Regions from separate parts of the Blautia sp. ZXY-1-C6 genome, predicted to be linked through region 1. Evidence: riboswitches for the same ligand, from Rfam matches in the RefSeq annotation. Region 1 holds a riboswitch; each other region holds the start of a gene.
The links. A riboswitch is a leader RNA that binds a small molecule or an ion and turns the genes downstream of it on or off. The one in region 1 is predicted to bind cobalamin.
Positions count from the first base shown of each region.

Region 2: another riboswitch for cobalamin. It lies ahead of AC075J_RS06130 (cysteine-rich small domain-containing protein); the one in region 1 lies ahead of nikB (nickel ABC transporter permease).
Region 3: another riboswitch for cobalamin. It lies ahead of AC075J_RS10415 (ABC transporter substrate-binding protein); the one in region 1 lies ahead of nikB (nickel ABC transporter permease).

Region 1 covers NZ_JBWJVQ010000173.1:19,459-25,490, reverse strand. Annotated here, with positions in the region: gene AC075J_RS09085 (DUF4956 domain-containing protein) at 1-193, shown strand, start outside; gene AC075J_RS09080 (DUF4832 domain-containing protein) at 186-1,550, shown strand; cobalamin riboswitch at 1,714-1,907, shown strand; gene nikB (nickel ABC transporter permease) at 2,105-3,043, shown strand; gene nikC (nickel transporter permease) at 3,044-3,868, shown strand; gene AC075J_RS09065 (ABC transporter substrate-binding protein) at 3,965-5,521, shown strand; gene AC075J_RS09060 (ABC transporter ATP-binding protein) at 5,648-6,032, shown strand, end outside.
Region 2 covers NZ_JBWJVQ010000147.1:37-6,068, reverse strand. Annotated here, with positions in the region: gene AC075J_RS06140 (hypothetical protein) at 450-1,421, opposite strand; gene AC075J_RS06135 (C1 family peptidase) at 1,441-3,717, opposite strand; gene AC075J_RS06130 (cysteine-rich small domain-containing protein) at 4,128-4,424, opposite strand; cobalamin riboswitch at 4,831-5,025, opposite strand; gene AC075J_RS06125 (EutP/PduV family microcompartment system protein) at 5,088-5,603, opposite strand; partial or broken gene AC075J_RS06120 (BMC domain-containing protein) at 5,692-6,032, opposite strand, start outside.
Region 3 covers NZ_JBWJVQ010000186.1:5,326-11,357, reverse strand. Annotated here, with positions in the region: gene AC075J_RS10435 (RpnC/YadD family protein) at 1-848, opposite strand, end outside; gene AC075J_RS10430 (CGGC domain-containing protein) at 1,250-1,603, opposite strand; gene AC075J_RS10425 (ABC transporter ATP-binding protein) at 1,671-2,426, opposite strand; gene AC075J_RS10420 (FecCD family ABC transporter permease) at 2,426-3,511, opposite strand; gene AC075J_RS10415 (ABC transporter substrate-binding protein) at 3,526-4,650, opposite strand; cobalamin riboswitch at 4,766-5,045, opposite strand; gene AC075J_RS10410 (ABC-2 transporter permease) at 5,121-5,771, opposite strand; gene AC075J_RS10405 (ABC transporter ATP-binding protein) at 5,768-6,032, opposite strand, start outside.

The DNA of each region.
Region 1 (6,032 bases):
AGATGAAATTATCCGCTGTTTTGGAAAAAGAAAATATTTCGTAAAATCAAAAACTATGCGCAATGAAAAAACAGAAATGGCAGTTGAAATATATTGCAGACAGAATGATATGGAGTTTATGGAAAAAATCCGGGATATCGGTGGAGTGGAAGATGTTACATTGATTCAGTATAATGGAGAATATCATGGCTAAAAGTCAGAAACGATATCTGGTTCTGTTGGGTTTTGGACTTTTAGTTATTATAGCAGCAGGAGTATGGATGGTATTTGGAAGAAAAACTCAGATATATGAAAAAACAGAAGAAATTTTTGGAAATCCATTAATGGGATATGCACCTTGTGCCTGGGAAGAAACAATAGGAGAGGATATATCTTTACTGTATATGGATATTACCTGGGCTGAACTGGAACCGGAGGAAGGAAAATATGACTGGGAGAAAATCGAAAGAGAAAATCAGACTGACAGATGGAGAGAAGAAGGGAAACACCTGGTACTGAGGTTTGTGTGTGATATTCCCGGGGAGGAAAAGCATATGGACATTCCACAATGGCTATATGACAAAACTGATCATGCGGGAACCTGGTATGATATGGAGTATGGAAAGGGATATGCTCCTGATTATAATAATGAACAGATGATACAATATCACAAAAGGGCAGTTAATGCACTTGGAGAGCATTTTGGCAGAGATGGACTGGTCAGTTATATCGAACTTGGAAGTCTGGGGCACTGGGGAGAATGGCATGTAAATATTTCCGCAGGAATACAGAGTCTGCCAGAAGAATCTGTAAGAGAACGTTATATGATTCCATGGACAGAGGCCTTCCCTGATTCCATGATACTGATGAGAAGACCTTTTAGTGAGGGAGAACATTATGGAACAGGTCTCTACAACGATATGACCGGACAGCCAGAGAGCACAGAGGAATGGTTTCGTTGGATTAATGAAGGCGGTGAGTTTGACCAGACTCATGAGAAAAAAGGGTTATCCGCAATGAAAGATTTCTGGAAAAAGTTTCCTTCCGGAGGTGAGTTTACAAGTTCAATTACAATGAAAGAGTTGCTTGACACAAATCTGGATCAGACAATAAATCTGATAAAGAAAGCACATACTACTTTTCTTGGACCGAAAGTAGCGGATAAAACTTATGAAAACGGTTATAGGAAAGTTTTAGGAAGCATGGGATATCGTTTGTGGATTTCGCAAGCAAGCCTTATTCAGATGCCGGGGTATGTCAGCCTGAATCTTAAATGGAAGAATGATGGAGTTGCAGCATTTTATGAAGACTGGCCTGTATGGGTTCTGGTAGAAGATGAGGATGGAAATAGTCTTGAAAAAGAAGCGGTTGACATTTCGTTAAAATCACTTCTGCCGGAAGAAACTTTACAGACAAAAACAAGAATGCAGGTAAAAAAGATGATCTCACTGGCCGGAAAGAAATATAAGATCAGTATAGGTATTGAAGATCCGATGACTGGGAAATTAGCTGTTCGACTTTCAATGAAGGGAACTTATAACGAAGGGAAAAATTATCTTTTTAGCAAATAATATTGAAGAATAAAAATGATTCGTTTATCTGTTACAGTAAAAGGAATAAAAAAATCGGATTGTATGTTTTTGAATACAATCTGATTTTTTTTGCTAATTACTGGACAAAGTAAAAAAAACTATTCTATAATATTATAGTAAAAATTAAATAACATTTATTGGTTTTGAACCAGTCGTTGTAAGTTCCGCAAGGATTAATAGAGAAACCGGTGTAAGTCCGGTACGATCCCGTCACTGTAAGAGGGAGCTTCGGAATGAAAAATGTCACTGGACCATGTGATTTTAAAGTTGGTCCGGGAAGGCGATTTCGAAGTGATGAACTTAAGTCAGGAGAACTGCTTGCAATTGGGATAGGAATGATTCTTACGGTAGATAGGAAGCATAATTTTTTCATGTCATTTTGTGTCCGTATGTATGATGTTTTCATATTGCGGGCTATTTTTTTGCCTGAAAATTAACCCCTATGGGGGGATTCCCCATGTTACTGAGTAAAAGTAATCAGAAACATTTCCGGTATTGGTTTAATTCACGAAAGATGTAGGAAGGAGATTATTTTGACGAAAAAACAAATCGGGAAAAGATTTCTGCAGATTCTGATCGTCCTGTTTGGTATCAGTTTTCTGACCTTTGGACTGACTTATCTGTCTCCTGGTGATCCGGCTGAGATCATGCTGACAGAGTGCGGTAATCTTCCCACACCAGAGCTTCTGGAACAGACAAGGCATGAGCTGGGACTTGACCAGCCCTTTCTTGTACAGTATGGAACCTGGCTGAAGGGTGTACTCACCGGAGATATGGGACAGTCCTATTCCTTTAAGATGCCGGTGGTACAGAAACTTGTATCCTGTTTCTGGCCAACCCTGAAGATGTCTCTGCTGGCACTGCTTATGATGATCGTGATTTCCATTCCGCTGGGAATCCTGGCAGCAGTGTATCAGAACAAATTCCCGGATTACTTTGTAAGAGGAATTACTTTTATCGGGGTATCCGTACCAAGCTTCTGGCTTGGCCTGATCTTACTGAGTATTTTCGGTGTACAGCTTCGCTGGGTGAATGTAGCAGGAGGAAGCACTGATTTCAAAGCGATGGTCCTGCCGGCACTTACGTTGGCTCTTGCCATGTCTGCAAAATATACCAGACAGGTAAGAAGTGCGGTTCTGGAGGAACTTCATCAGGATTATGTAACAGGTGCACGTATGAGAGGTATTAAGGAGCGTGTGATTTTATGGAGACATGTTCTTCCAAATGTAATGCTTCCGTTGGTAACTCTGCTTGGACTTTCCCTGGGAAGTCTTCTTGGCGGTACTGCAGTCGTTGAGATTATCTACAACTGGCCGGGTATGGGAAATATGGCAGTCAAAGCAATCTCCTGCCGTGATTATCCGTTGGTTCAGGGATATGTACTGTGGATCGCTATTCTGTATATGTGTATCAATCTGCTTGTGGATCTGTCCTATACTTATCTGGATCCAAGACTTAAGGAGGATAGATAATTGAAGTTAGCGAAAGTATTTAAAGAAAATAAGCAGTTTACCCTTTTTTCGATACTGGCGTTGGTCGTAGTCGGTGTGGCTGTGTTTGCCCCACAGATCGCACCCTACGACCCGCTGGATGCAGTGATGCTGGAATCACTTCAGGCTCCAAGTTCTGCACATCCCTTTGGGACAGATAAGCTGGGACGTGATCTGTTATCACGAGTTATTTTTGGAACCAGAACTTCTCTGATTATGACCTTATGTCTGGTGGCAGTTATCTTTGTGATCGGTACATTTCTTGGAGTGATCGCCGGATACTTCGGAGGAATCGTGGACGGTGTGATCATGCGTATCGCAGATATGATGATCTCTTTCCCCGGTCTGGTGCTTGCAATCGCAATCGCCGGTATGCTGGGACCAAACCTTGTGAATGCCGTTATCTCCATTGCAGCGGTAAGTTGGACCAAATATGCCCGTCTTGCACGAAGCATGGTACTGAGAGTAAAGAAGAACCTTTATATTGAAGCAGCAGTCGTAAACGGAACCAGGACATGGAAGATCCTGCTTGTACATGTTCTTCCGAACATGGTTACTCAGATGGTAGTAACTGCAGCAGCAGATATCGGAACCATGATGCTGGAACTGGCATCCTTATCCTTCCTTGGTTTTGGTGCTACAGCGCCGACACCGGAATGGGGACTGATGCTGAACGAGGGAAGAACTTACATGGCAAAAGCACCATGGCTGATGATCTACCCAGGTATCGCGATTGTAATCTGCGTAGTTATCTTCAACATGCTTGGTGACAGCATCCGTGACGTTCTTGACCCAAGACAGGAGTAAGAAAATATAAAATAAGAAAATAAAAACAAAGAGTTCTGCGGCTTCCGTACTGAACCGTGGACTTCACCACTTACCTAAATATTTCAGGAGGAATATATGAAGAATACATTATTTAAAAAAGTTTTAGCAGTAGCACTTGCATGTACAATGACATTTTCCATGGCAACCGTAACTCACGCAGCAGATGCAAAAGAGATCACAATCGGTGTAACAAGCTTTGCTGATACTCTGGAGCCTACAGAGCAGTACTTCAGCTGGGTTGTTTCCCGTTATGCTATCGGTGAGTGCCTTACCAAATTCGATGAAGAAGGTGAGATCGTTCCTTGTCTGGCAGAAAGCTGGGAGAACAGCGAAGACGGAAAAACATGGACATTCAAGATTCGTGAAGGCGTTAAATTCTCCAATGGTGATGATATGACACCGGAGATGGTAATGGCATCTATTCAGCGTACAGTTGACAAGAGTGACCGAGTACCGGAGTTCTTTGATCTGGACAGCATGGAAGTAGACGGACAGAACCTGATCTTCCACTTAAACAGAGCAAACGCAAACATGGCAGGAAGCCTTGCAGACCCATTATTCCTGATCGTAGATACAAACGTAGATGATTCTACATTTGCAATGGAAGGACCGATCTGTACAGGACCATATAAGGTAGAATCTTTCAGCCCTACAGATTCCTGTGTAGTTACAAAAAATGAGAATTACTGGGATGGAGAGGTGCCGCTGGATAAGGTTACACTGAAATGTGTAGATGATCAGACAACACGTTCCATGGCTCTTCAGACAGGCGAGATCGATATTGCTTATAACTTAAAGACAGAGAACCTTATTGAGTTTGAAGGAAATGACAATTATGAGATCCAGGAGCTTCAGTCCCTGCGTTCCACATATGCATTCATGAACCAGAGTGAAGGCCGTGCACTCAGCGATAAAGCGCTTCGTCAGGCACTTCTGCGCGGACTTGACAAACAGACATACTGTGACGTTCTTCTTGAGGGTGGAGCTACAGCAGGTAAAGCGCCGGTACCTCCCACACTTGACTTCGGATTTGATGATCTGAACGATGAGAACAGCTATGATCCGGAAGGTGCGAAAGCAATCCTTGAGGAAGCAGGATACAAAGATACAGACGGTGACGGATTCGTGGAAACACCGGACGGAGATCCTCTGACACTTGATTTCGTTATCTATACAAGCCGTGCAGAGCTTGGTGTTTACGCACAGGCAGCACAGGCCAGCCTGAAAGAGATTGGTATCAATGTAAACCTGAATACAGTAAGCTATGAAACACTTCTCGACATGAGAGATTCCGGTCAGTATGACCTTCTTATCTGGAACGTACTTGTAGCTAATACAGGAGATCCGGAGAACTATTTAAGAGAGAACTGGTACAGCAAATCTGCAAACAACACAGCAGGATACAACAATCCGGAAGTAGATGAACTTCTTGATGAGCTTGCAGGAACATTTGACGAAGAAGAAAGAAAAGACCTGATCATCAAGATCCAGCAGGATATCATGGATGATGCAGCAACTGTATTCTTCGGATATGAGACAACTTATCTGTTCTCCAACAAGAGAGTCACAGGCGTGAAGATGTATCCGATGGATTACTACTGGCTGACAAAAGACATCACACTTGCTGAGTAATTATATTCAGAGATATTAATTTCTGAATGAGACTGCACGGATTATGTCTGTTCATCGGGATATCAGAAAAGATGGACACAGATATAATCCAAAAAACACAGCAACAAGTAAGAAGGAGCGTTATTTATGCTTGAAATAAAGGATCTCTCAGTCCGGTATGGAAAGCAGGCACCTACTATCGAGCATTTCAACCTGAACATGAAGAAGGGCGAGATCATCAGTGTTGTAGGTGAGAGTGGAAGTGGAAAAACCACTGTTATCAGAGCTGTCCTCGGCGCACTTGCCGGGGGCGGTAAGGTAACACAGGGAGATATCCTCTTTAACGGAAAATCCCTGCTGACCAATACCAAGGATGAATGGAGACAGTTAAGAGGAACACGTATATCCATGATCTTCCAGGACTGCGGCGGAACCCTGAATCCGATCCGTAAGATTGGAAGCCAGTTCGTGGAATACATCTGTACTCATTCAAAAGTGTCAAAAGATGAAGCGTGGAAAAAAGGAGTAAGCA
Region 2 (6,032 bases), on a different contig from region 1:
TTCCCGCCAGAGTTACGCAAGTAAAAAGTCTGAATAGCCTCTTTCCTCAAAAATATATGTTACTGTTCACTCCGTTCTCAGTAACATAGCCAAAATTCATTCCAGATTGCCTGCGGCAATGGAATTTTGGCTTGTATGTCTCGGCATTTTTGGCATATTCATGCCAAAACACCTCGCGGGATAGTGGTGTGTGAACAGTAACAAATATATCACGTTCTATAAAATTCCATCTTGATTAAATTGCAAAAAAATTGTAGACTATATATGCACACACATTAATAGTTTTTGTTAATTAAGACTGATTTGAGGTTTCCTCATAACGTCTCAATTATACACACACATTTTCTAAAAAGAGCAGCTGCATCATCCGATGCGCTGCTCTTTTAGTTCCACTGTTTATTTTGTAACTGTTCTCTGCCGTCGACGGCATTCTTTAATGATTTTAACTCTTACTTTTTCTTCTTCAGGAAATAAATAAGTAAAATTATGATAACAATAATCCCGATACCACTAATCCAGATTACAGGATTCTTCATTCCTGAATCTGCTTTTACATTCTTTCCTGATGTTTTCTGACTCTGCTTATCATCGGATTCCTTGTCTTCTGTCGAAGCAGGCTTCTCTGTTTCTTCCGGTGTTGGCGTTGCTTCTTCTGTAGGTGTTGCCTCCGGTGTCGGTGTCACTTTTTCTGTAGGTGTTACCTCTGGTGTTGGTGTGGCTTTCGGAGTTGGAGTTGCTTCCGGTGTTGGTGTAACAGCAGCCACCGGAACATTTCCTGATGTGCCTGTAGCCTCCGGTGCATCTGCGGATACATTTTCATTTACGTAATCTGTATCACGATCAAGATTCAGCCATCCCTGTGTCACACCATCTGTGTCTGTTTTCCCCCAGTTTGTTCCGTCTTCTCCCTGAACATACTGAAAAATATGTACAGTTGTCCCATCTGCGATTCCCTCTGTTCCTGAAACCTGATCAAATTTCTCTCCAGGTCCGTTATAAACCGATACGTTTCCATCGTTTCCATGAACCTTTACTTCGAAATCCACATCTTTGCCTCCGAAAGTACGATATTCCTCATTGGCAGCTTCTTCTCTGGAAGCCGGATCCAGATCATTCATAGGAACATATCCGTTCATTCCATGGTACTGTGTATATGCCCATTTTTTATTGTCTACTCCATTCTTCTCACCCAGAACGTGAATGGCAGTTCCATTTGGGATCTTGCTGTCATTCAGTTTAACACTCTGAGTGTCTGCTTCATCATAAATATCTACCCCGCCCTGTGTACTCTGTACGATCATATAATAATCTGTTACATAATCCGGATTCTGACCCTTTCCATCATCCGCATAAACAGAAACCACTGTCAGAATAAAGCACAGTACCATTGCTATTACTGTTCCTCCAAACCTTCTCTTCATAATCTCTTTCCTTCATTTCTTATTTTCTTTTTACAGCAGATGAACTTTTATATTTGCTGTATGTATTTCCATATGGCTCTTTAACATATGCTTTTACCGCATAATAGTATGATACACCTTTTTGTGCTTTTTTGTCCAGATAAGAAGAACTATTTCCATTGGAAATTTTCTTTATCAATTGATAGGAACCACCTTTTTTCTTTCTGTAAATATAATAGCCGTCACATTTTTTCTGAGGCTTCCACCGGATACGGATTCCATTTTTCTCAGATTTCACAGAAGTAACCTTCTGCACTGCAGGTGCTGCTTTAATCACATCGCCGGTTTTATATTTACCTGAATATCTTTTTCCGGATGCTTCATAATATGCTTTTACTGTATAACGGTATGATGCATTAGCCGTAACCTTACTATCTTTATATTTTAATTCCGATGTCCCGACATCTGCAATTTGGGACCACTTCCCACCTGCTGCAGGTTTTCTGTACACATAATATCCTGTAGCTCCGGAAACTTTTTTCCATGAAATAAGGTTGTATCCGGAATTATATGCCTTCACCTGAAATACCGGTGTATCCGGCACCCATGACTGATTCAGGGTCCTTGTATGTGCCTTGATCCTTGCCGTCCAGTTTTTCGTCTTTCCATCTGTCCACCTGGCCGTTTCCGATGCACTCTTATAGAATGTCTGCCCTGTTTCTATCCCCGCCGTACAGGTAAACCAGTTTCCATAACTGGACTTTGCTTCCACTCCAAAGCTGATTTTGTCAATCCCACTGTTTGTGATCACAACAGAATATCTGCTTCCCTGTTTCAAAACCACCTCTGGCACACTGATAGTCTGTACACCTGCGATTGGCTGTTCAAACTCATATGGAGCAGCATATGCAGCGGTCCCGCTTTCCGGGTCATATGGATCTGTCAGATCGGTGTATATCTGAATTTTGTAACAGGCATTGTCACTGTTTGTAACAAGATTAACCTCCCCTAGGACTTCTGCTTTTCCCTTTCCTGCAGTTGTCTCATAAACTGCTGCTACTGACTGTCCCGCCTGTATCGGAATCACTGAAAGTGCTGAAGAACCATCATAAAAATAATTATTCCTATACTTTTGATCCAAAGCAGCCACTGCCTCTGCACTTACAAGTTTACTGATATTGGGATCCTGATAAGAAAGATAGTAATATCCTCCGTCTCCTTTCTTCTCCCCCCAACTGTTTTTGATGATCCACGCACCATCAGATGTTACATTGGAAACAGGAAGGAAATTATCCTTTGAATACGTATCATCCCATCCGACCACTGTCACAATATGATTAATTACAGTCGAATTTGATTTTCCAACAGGATAACAATATGCAGCTGTGTCCGGATTTGCATAACTTTCCTTCATATAAAGCATAATGGATACTGCATGGTCATTCAGCAGCATTTCTTTCATACGTTCCTCACTGTATTTGGAAACAGATGCATTTTTCAGATATGCTGCAGAATTATAAGCCTTACTTTCCGGAATCTGTACAGTCAGATCATTCTGATGCAAAGAATCCGTAGGAAATGGTACATCGGCCTCTGTGGTCATTCCCGACCATGTACTGAGATAAATCGCCGCCAGGTGATCATTACCTCCTATCACGTGATAATTTCCCAGTACATAATTCTTATCATCAGGGGTATTTCCAAGAGGATCATTCTGTCTGTTGGAGAAAAAATATGATAAATGTTCTTCTGACAGATCGTAGGTTCCTTTGTTCTGTGCCAGAAGCGAAGTCTCCATGATTGCTGCCATACCAAAAGCCCAGCAGGTTCCAAATGGATTCTGATTCTTTACGGGCGTAACTAATCCTTCCTTTCTGGCATCATAGGAAGATGGAAATGCAGCCTCCCTGTTTCCATATGCAGCATAAACTGATGTCAGATCACTCTCCACTTCAATTCCCGGATCCAAAGGTTTTAAATTTTTAAAGGGTTCCAGTTCTTCCTTTCTTTCCTCTTCCGTCAACGGACGGCCCTTAATATACCTGATTCCGTCTGTACCCTCTTCTGAGTTTTCTCCATCCTGAAACTCCTGTTTTGCATCATCGCTTCCGAACAATTCTGCATCCGATCCCGTATCTGTTCCAAATTCATCTGCCTGTGAACTTTGAAATTCTTTCAGATCTGATGTATTTTCTTCTGTCTCTCTGTTGACTCCGGATCCAAACATTTCCTGACCCGCAGCGGGTACCGATGTACAAACCATTGCATAAGCCAGAAAAACTGACAATGCGCGTATCGCTGTATTTCTTTTTTTCATGTAGTAGTTAACTCCCTTGCGTAAATATAATATCATTATATCAGTATCTTTTTTGTTTTTCAACCATGATCAATGACAAAAACCGTCGGAAAACAGTAAATTTTCCCTGTTTTCCGACGGCTCTATGTAGAAATGCAGAGCTCTGCCGACAAGAAAATGTCGCCAGGAAAAGACGTCAAATGCCTGTGATGCATTTTCTTCTGTGCATGTGAAAAGTGTGGAAAATGTGTGTGAAATGCTTTATATACTAACTCAGAACAGACTTGAAAATCTTACAGACTCTTCTCTTTTGCTATCCTTATTCTAGCAGAACAAGCATTGTATTACAATGAAAATCGTTCTTTCTTATTTGTGCTAATCTGACACATTGTTACTGTTCACTCCGTTCTAAGCAGCGACGCATTCTCCTCTTATTTGCTGATACTTTCCTTTGCTCTTTTCATCATATCAGCCAGTTCCTGGTATTTTCCTGTGACATATCCATAGTTTTTTCGCTTATGCGGAAGCATACAGTTTGTGCAGTCTTTAATTCCCTTTTCCGTATACCGGAAATTCCCACCGCATTTCTCACCCAGGGCATATAGCGGGCAATAACAGAACAGACAGTTAAAATCATCCGGATCTGCATTCTTATGACACGGAAAAAATTCACATTTCTTATGGCTGAAATAAGAATATTCTTTCCCTTCCCAATAAGGTTTCTCCATTGCTACCTCTCCTCTCCTGTTGCAAGTTTTTATCTTTCCAGAATAATTCCGTTTTCTCAGTCTCCATCAATCCCACCCATCAGAGGACGAAATAAAAAAATACTCTAATAAATTATCAATTTCTCTTCACATAACAAAGCATTGAAAATTCATTACAGTATTTTTCACAGATCATACATTTAAAATTAATAAGAGGGAGCGATGCTACCCCGGGGTAGAAAAAAATCCGTTCATGAGTGCGCGGAGGGAACGAATAAATCCGAAGTAGTATCGCCTGCCATTTAATCATGTATAATTCATAAAGAACAGGCGCATTCCATAAAAAATGTCTGCCTTCAGATAAAAGCAGACAACACTCCGAAGCTGCGGATTCAACGGAGTTGGTTGTTACACTTTACACGGAAGTTTAACCTCGCCATACCAAGCAGGTTTCCTGGCTCCAGGCTCATCGCTCCTCTCTCCTTCTCATGCTATGGCACAATGGACATTCTGAGATTTGCTCCTCTGTTACAGTGACCGGATCGCTCAGGTTTCTCACCTGATTCCCTCTTTCTGTACTGTTCTTTCTCACAGTATCAGCACTTAATATGTTCTGTATGGAATTATACTGTCATTATAATAACACCCTGCAACAAGCTTGTCAACTATTTATCAATATATTTTTCAATATTCCACACCTTCCGGCAGCGGATCCCATTCATTCAGACCAAGACTCTGTCTGAATTTTGCTTCTTCCAGACTCAGCTTTGGAACATCCTCATTCAAAAACGCTCTCAGCTCATCAATCCCCTCTCCGGTCACATTGTTTACCAGAAAAATTCTTTCACATCCTGCATTCAGCATCCACTGACGCACCATTGGAACATTCGCATAAGGAGAATCTATTTTCGTAATGATTCCTATCAGTGGTCTCAGAATAAATGCATTACTGCCATAGCCAAACAAACTGAAAGGTTCATCTGCTGACTGTACCATTGCCACCACATCTGCTTCAAAAGAAAAACAGGCCAGCCCTACGCTGAAATGCTTGGACTCTGCATACTCTCCCGGCGAATCAATGGTATCATCATCCGTATTCGTATACTGCGTTTTTACATAATGAAGTTTTTCGCCTTTTAATGCCTGCGTTAATGAAGTCTTACCTGCTTCACTTCTGCCCATCAGAAATATTTTCTTCATATTTAATGTCTGTCCCTTTCACTTCTCTCAGCTATTCCGACAGTTACATAAGCACCATCGGTACAGAATAACTGACTTTTCGTATGTTTTAACTTTTGTGAACTGCACAAGTCTTAAAGCCAAGCACCTCTCTAAAAAATTTCACCACTTCTTCCACTGCAGTCTGAACTTCCGTCAGACCTCCCGTAAGGATCAATGATCCGCTGAAGCGATCCATGAAACCAATCTCCACATTTGCACTTTTCACTGCAATATCAGCAGCTACAACCACTGCTTCCCATGGGGTAAAACGAATCATTCCGATTGCTTCTCCTGTGTGGTCTTCTCCCTCATGGACTCCAATATGCAGACCAAGATTCTGATAAATACAGCTCTGTGAAGGATTGATCACATGCGCCAGGCACACTTCCTTTCCCGGAACCCTTACTC
Region 3 (6,032 bases), on a different contig from region 1:
TGCACAGATAATCCCATTTCAGCCAATGAAATTGCTGTTTCCTTTTTAGTTTTCATTACTCCTTCTGCCATACCAGCTTCATACTCAGCTTTCCTGAGTTTCCTTTTTTCCTCTTCCTCATTGTATTCAAATATACTCATAGCAACTACCTCCGCTCGATTCTTTTGCAGAAATTCTTTGAGAATTCCCTCCTGGATGCTTTCGCTCACTGCACGTTCTACTGCCGTATTCAGTTCCATTTCATTAGAATATCTGCGTACTTTGTCAACATACTGAGCATATTCTCTTAGTGTCCGGCATTCTTCCATTAGTTTTTTATTATGCCCTACATTGATATTTAATGTGATGACCTTTAGTTCAAGATTTGGTTCTCCTGACATATTTTCATACGATTCTGACAGATAATCTACCCACCTATCTTCTTTTTTCTCTGTTCCATTATAAAATACGATAAAATTCGGTGTGGGTATTCTCAGTCTTGTTGAGGTATACAAGGACTTCCAATCCACCATTTTCTGATATTCGCTGGAAATGTAGAATAAGTCTCTCAAAGGCATGTTCGGGTTATACGTAGACTGATGTTCATACAGAAACAGATTCGTATTTATAATAAACGCCAGATCATTCTTCATTCCCATATAGATTGCGTTTTCAAGTGTCACAATCTCTAATTGAGCAACATCTGTATAAGAAGTTTCATTGATTGCATTATACAGCGACAACAGATTCTTTCTGTCTGAAAACAGCATACGGAAGACTGTATCTTTGTACTTACGGTTTGCAGTTGCTGTGTTGCCTTTCAATCGGTTTCTTTTCACAATAATTTTTTTGTTCTTTCTTTTTGCCATTGGCAATACCTCCTGTTTTCCGCAGGAGCCAAAGAACATTTTGTGCTATTCTTATCACTTCTCAGCTCCTGCTTTTCATAATTAACTGGAATTAAAAGCATGGATTTCTGAATTGAGATTAGAATAATCAGACGGCAAAAATGCCTTGAAATATAAGAGAAATATGCTTTATACTTATGTTAGCATTACTTACTCTTATTTTCAAGGCATTTTATATTCTTTTTATTTTATAAATTGTATGGAAGTTACTGTTCACACGCCACTGTCCCGCGAGGTGTTTTGGCATGAATATGTCAAAATCCCGAGACATACAAGCCAAAATTCCATTGCCGCAGGCAATCTGGAATGAATTTTGGCTACGTTACTGTGAACGGAGTGAACAGTAACGTATGGGAACTTTTTTATTCCTTATGTGTCCCTCTGACTACTTTGATTCCACGTTCTTCTATCATATTGCAAATCTGTGTCATCCTTGGACATTCATGCTTTCCATCCGGGAGACGACAGACACCAACGTGGATGGTACTGATTTTTTCACTGACCAGTCTGTCTATCTTTTCCAGGATTCCTTTGTCTTCTATGGGTTCTATCGGGTTGGCGCCTTTGCATCCGTTACAGGTCATCATTGCTGCCAGACAGGTATCTTCCGGATAATCCTGAAAGAAATCAGTTCTGTTCTGAAATGCTGCCAGGCATCCAACTCTGGCGCATACATTATTAGAATGAATACACGTCAAAATTCCTATTTTATTCATCTTTTTTCTCCATATATAGCAGGCCAGAGTCAAAAATTTTCCTGACTCTGGCCTGTCAATACTCATATTATAAAAATAAAATATGCATCTTCCCGCGGCTGTCATTTACCACTTCCGAATCTACCTGGTAAATCCTTTTAATCAGCTCCGAAGTGAGTACTTCCTGTGGAGTTCCATACCCCTCCAGCACACCATCTTTCAATACATAAATCTTGTCACAATATGCCGCCGCAATATTCAGGTCATGGATAGCTGATATTACAGTTACGTTAAGTTTCTTTACCAGTTCCATCAGCATGATCTGATGTGTGATATCCAGATGGTTAGTCGGCTCATCAAGGATCAGTGCAGGTGTCTGCTGTGCAAGTGCTCTTGCCAGAATAACCCTCTGCTGCTCTCCACCTGACAGCGTAGAAAATGTGCGATCCGCAAATGCATCCATCTGTACCGTTTTCAGTGCTTCTTCAACAATCCGGTAATCTTTTGCATTATCCCGTTCCAATGCTTTCTTATGAGGTGCACGTCCCATCAACACGACTTCCCGTACGGTAAAATCAAAGTTGTAGTAATTGTGCTGTGCCACAACTGCCATTTTTCTGGCGGAGCTTTTTACGCTCATGGAATGGAGTTCTTCGCCGTCCAGATAAACGGCACCTGCATCTGGCTTCAGGATACGGTAGATGCATTTTAATAATGTAGATTTTCCGCTTCCGTTTGGTCCGATGATCCCTACCAGTTCCTTATCCTTTGACTCTATGGAAATTCCCTTCAGTATCTGTCTGGCGTGAAATCCGACCTGAATATCTTCTGTAGTGATCTTCATTACTTACTACCTCCAAATCCATAGGATTTCCGCACAAGCAGATAAATAAAGCACGGAGCACCGATAATGGATACCAACACACCGATCGGCATCTCAGAATTCTTCAGGATCACACGACATGCCACATCACACCAGATCAAGAACGATGCACCAAGCAGTGCACTTAATGGCAATAATCTTCTGTGGTCTGTTCCAAAAAGGATTCTGATCACATGAGGGATCACAAGTCCTACAAAGCCGATCACACCTGCACAATATACTGCAAACCCGATCATTACAGAAGCAACGATCAAATAAAAAGTTCTCAGCCTGTGCAAATCAGTTCCCAGTGTGATCGATACATCATCTCCTAACAGCATCAGATTCAAATTACGATATTGCGTCCAGAAAATAATTACACAGATCAATGTAACAGGAAGCATTACACCTACTCTGCTCCAGCTTGCGCCTGCAAGGCTTCCCATCGTCCACTTCATTACTTCTGTTGCTGCATTTTTGTCATTGGTGATATAGATAACAAAATTGGAAAAAGCAGAACATACCGCACTGACGGCCATTCCGGCAAGGATCAGTTTAGCAGAAGTAGCTTTTCCGCCCATGTTTGCAATGGCAATTACTGCAAAAGAAGTGACCATTGCACCAATAAATGCAGGAACACCAACTGAGTTTCCACCGAGAAATCCACCAACTCCAAGCATGATCGCCAGTGTTGCACCAAGGGATGCACCGGATGAAATACCAAGTACATACGGATCTGCCAGTGGGTTCTGGACAATCGCCTGCATAACTACGCCACAGACGGAAAGAGCCATTCCAACTGCCAGAGCCAGCAGGACTCTGGGCAGCCGGATCAGCCACACAACATCGTGAACTGCGCCTTCTGCATAGGCGGACAGGCTTTTGATATGAAACAATTTATATGCAATGACACTGTAAACATCTTTCAGTGACAGATCTGCATTTCCAAAAGTGATTGCTGCAAGAATGGAAAAAATCAAAAATGCCGCAAGCCCGATAAGAACTGCCACATACATGGATGTCCTGAGCACACTGCCTTTTTTTGTCTGTGAAACCTGTTCTTTCACTGTTATGTCCTCAATCAGTCAAGATTCACATCCGGATATAATCCTTTTGCGAAAGTTTCAATACCATCCTGTGTACGTGTTGCACTTGCGTACATTTCACTGAGCATGATCGGATAAACACGACCGTTCTTTACAGCGTCAAGGCTCTGAAGTGCTTCGTCATCCTTGATAACGGCAAGCTGGCTTTCTTTTACAGTTTCCGGATCATCACCTGCATATGGCATGTATACAACAAAAATCACATCAGGGTTTGCTGCAATGATATCTTCTTTTCCTGCTGTAGAAGCATCCGGGTTTGCCAGAGTCGCACCCAGTTGTGTTACCATATCTCCACCAAGGCTCTTTGCACCATAGTTTGTGATATCTTCTCCAAGAGGTTCCAGAACCATTACGCTTGGTTTCTCTTCTACATCTGCTGTTGCTGTAAGAGTTTTATCGATCACTGCCTTTGCATCATCTACGATTGCCTGTGCTTTGTCCTGTACATCAAAAATCTTTCCAAGATTTAAGATGTCTGTAAATTCATTTTCCAGAGTTCTGTCTCCGTCAGGGCGTGTGTTTGTGTTGTAATAAGTGTTGCAGCCTTTATCGATCCAGTCTGTTACATTTCCGAGATTTTTATCAGAAAACAGGGAGCTCCAGGATAAGATCATGTCTGGCTCCAACATCGTTACAGTCTCAAGGGATGGGGTAAATTCATCAAGATAATTTGTTTTTGAAAATGCATCTTTAAGTTCATCCGGAACTTCATTGTCAAGACCTGCAGTAGCTACCAGACGGTCTTCCAGGCCAAGTGCAAGCATGGTTTCAATGCTTCCCTGATATACAGCAAGAACTTTCTCCGGTGCCTTTTCATAGGTTGTTTCGATTTCATTTCCATCATAATCATAGGTTGTGATGGTCAGAGGATATTCTGTCTTTGTACCTTCTGCGTCTGCTGTCTTATCTGCATCTGCTGAATCCTGTGCGTCTGCATCTTCCTGTGTATCAGAGTCTGCATCTGCTGCCGGCTGATTGTCCTCTTTGATTGTCTCAGAGTCTGCTCTCTCTGCTGCAAAAGCTGCCGGAGCTGCGGAAACTGCCATAGCTGCTGCCATCATAATTGCCATGATTCTTGTGGATAAATACCTGTTTTTCATTTGACTTCCTCTCTTTTCGTATATGTTATTTACCTGTTCGTGTAACCGAAAAGATGGGACTTCAGAAAAAGTAAAATAGAAGTGATAAAAATAACGGATACTTTTTACGGAAGCTCCTTCTTTACACTGTCAGGCAGGTTTCCTGACTCACAGATCACAGAAAGTTTCCACAAAATAAAAACTGATACAACATCCATGCTTCAGCAGTTCATGAATGTTGTATCAGAAATATTTCCAGATACTCTCTGGCAGCCGGATTCCGCCTTCTCACATATTTATGCAATGACATATTACAATCCCGCTTTTTTCTGTATACAGTGGCCGCAACCGTTCAGGCATTTCACCTGATTCCCTCTCACATTATCATACACAAAATCTGCATATGATAATGTTCACTTAACAGCTTATTCAATTACGCTGATACAATTTTAGCACACTGCTTTTATAATTACAACTATATTCGAGACACATCAGAATTCTTTCTTCTCCATAAGCCGGACACCAATCCAAAAAGACCCCATATATACAATTACTGTAAATAATACAACTCCGGCCAATACCATTCCCCGGTTCAGTCCATTCAGCCATGCATCGACTGCGTCTGCTGAAAGTCCCATTGTTTTTATCAGAATATAAACTACGGCAAATATAATAGCCCACATGACCATTGCAATATAACGTCCTTTTTCCGCTCCAAAATGTATTACAAGCGGGAGCGATACCGCCAGCATAAGAAGTGCCAGTGGAATGTATATCAGGCTGCCAATGATAGTCTCACTCAGACACCCCTGAAGTTCTGCCACACCTTTGCAGATTACTCCCGTTATCGTTGCAATTCCCCACGCTACAGCCGTAAGCCCTGCTCCCAGCAGATATTTTTCCGCCACATACTGTTTTCTGGTAACCGGCAAGGTCATAAGAAACGCAAGACCATTATCAAACTCATCATAACTTATAGTCGTAATGGCAAAAATTGCTGTGACAATCGTAAAATATCCTGTAGCAAAACTGACGCTCCCGCTTCCTGCCAGATTCAGGATGACTCCCATTACAACAACCAGGATAAAAAACTGTTTCTGCTGTTTCATCAGTTCTATATCCTTTACAAATAATCCCTTCATACCTGTTCCTCCATCATCACTACCAGATCATCAATCTTTCCATTCTCAATTACAACATCCGGATAATTTTCCATATAAAATTGTTTCTGGTTTGTCAGACACCTGTATCCATAAGCTTCTTTCCGGATCTTAATAAGGTATTGCTGATCCAGTTTTTCGTACTCTTCTTCTGAAACTTTAAGAACTGCATAATCTGACAGCAGTACATCTGTATCCTCATGAAGGATAATTTTTCCGGCATGGATCATATAAAAATCGTCA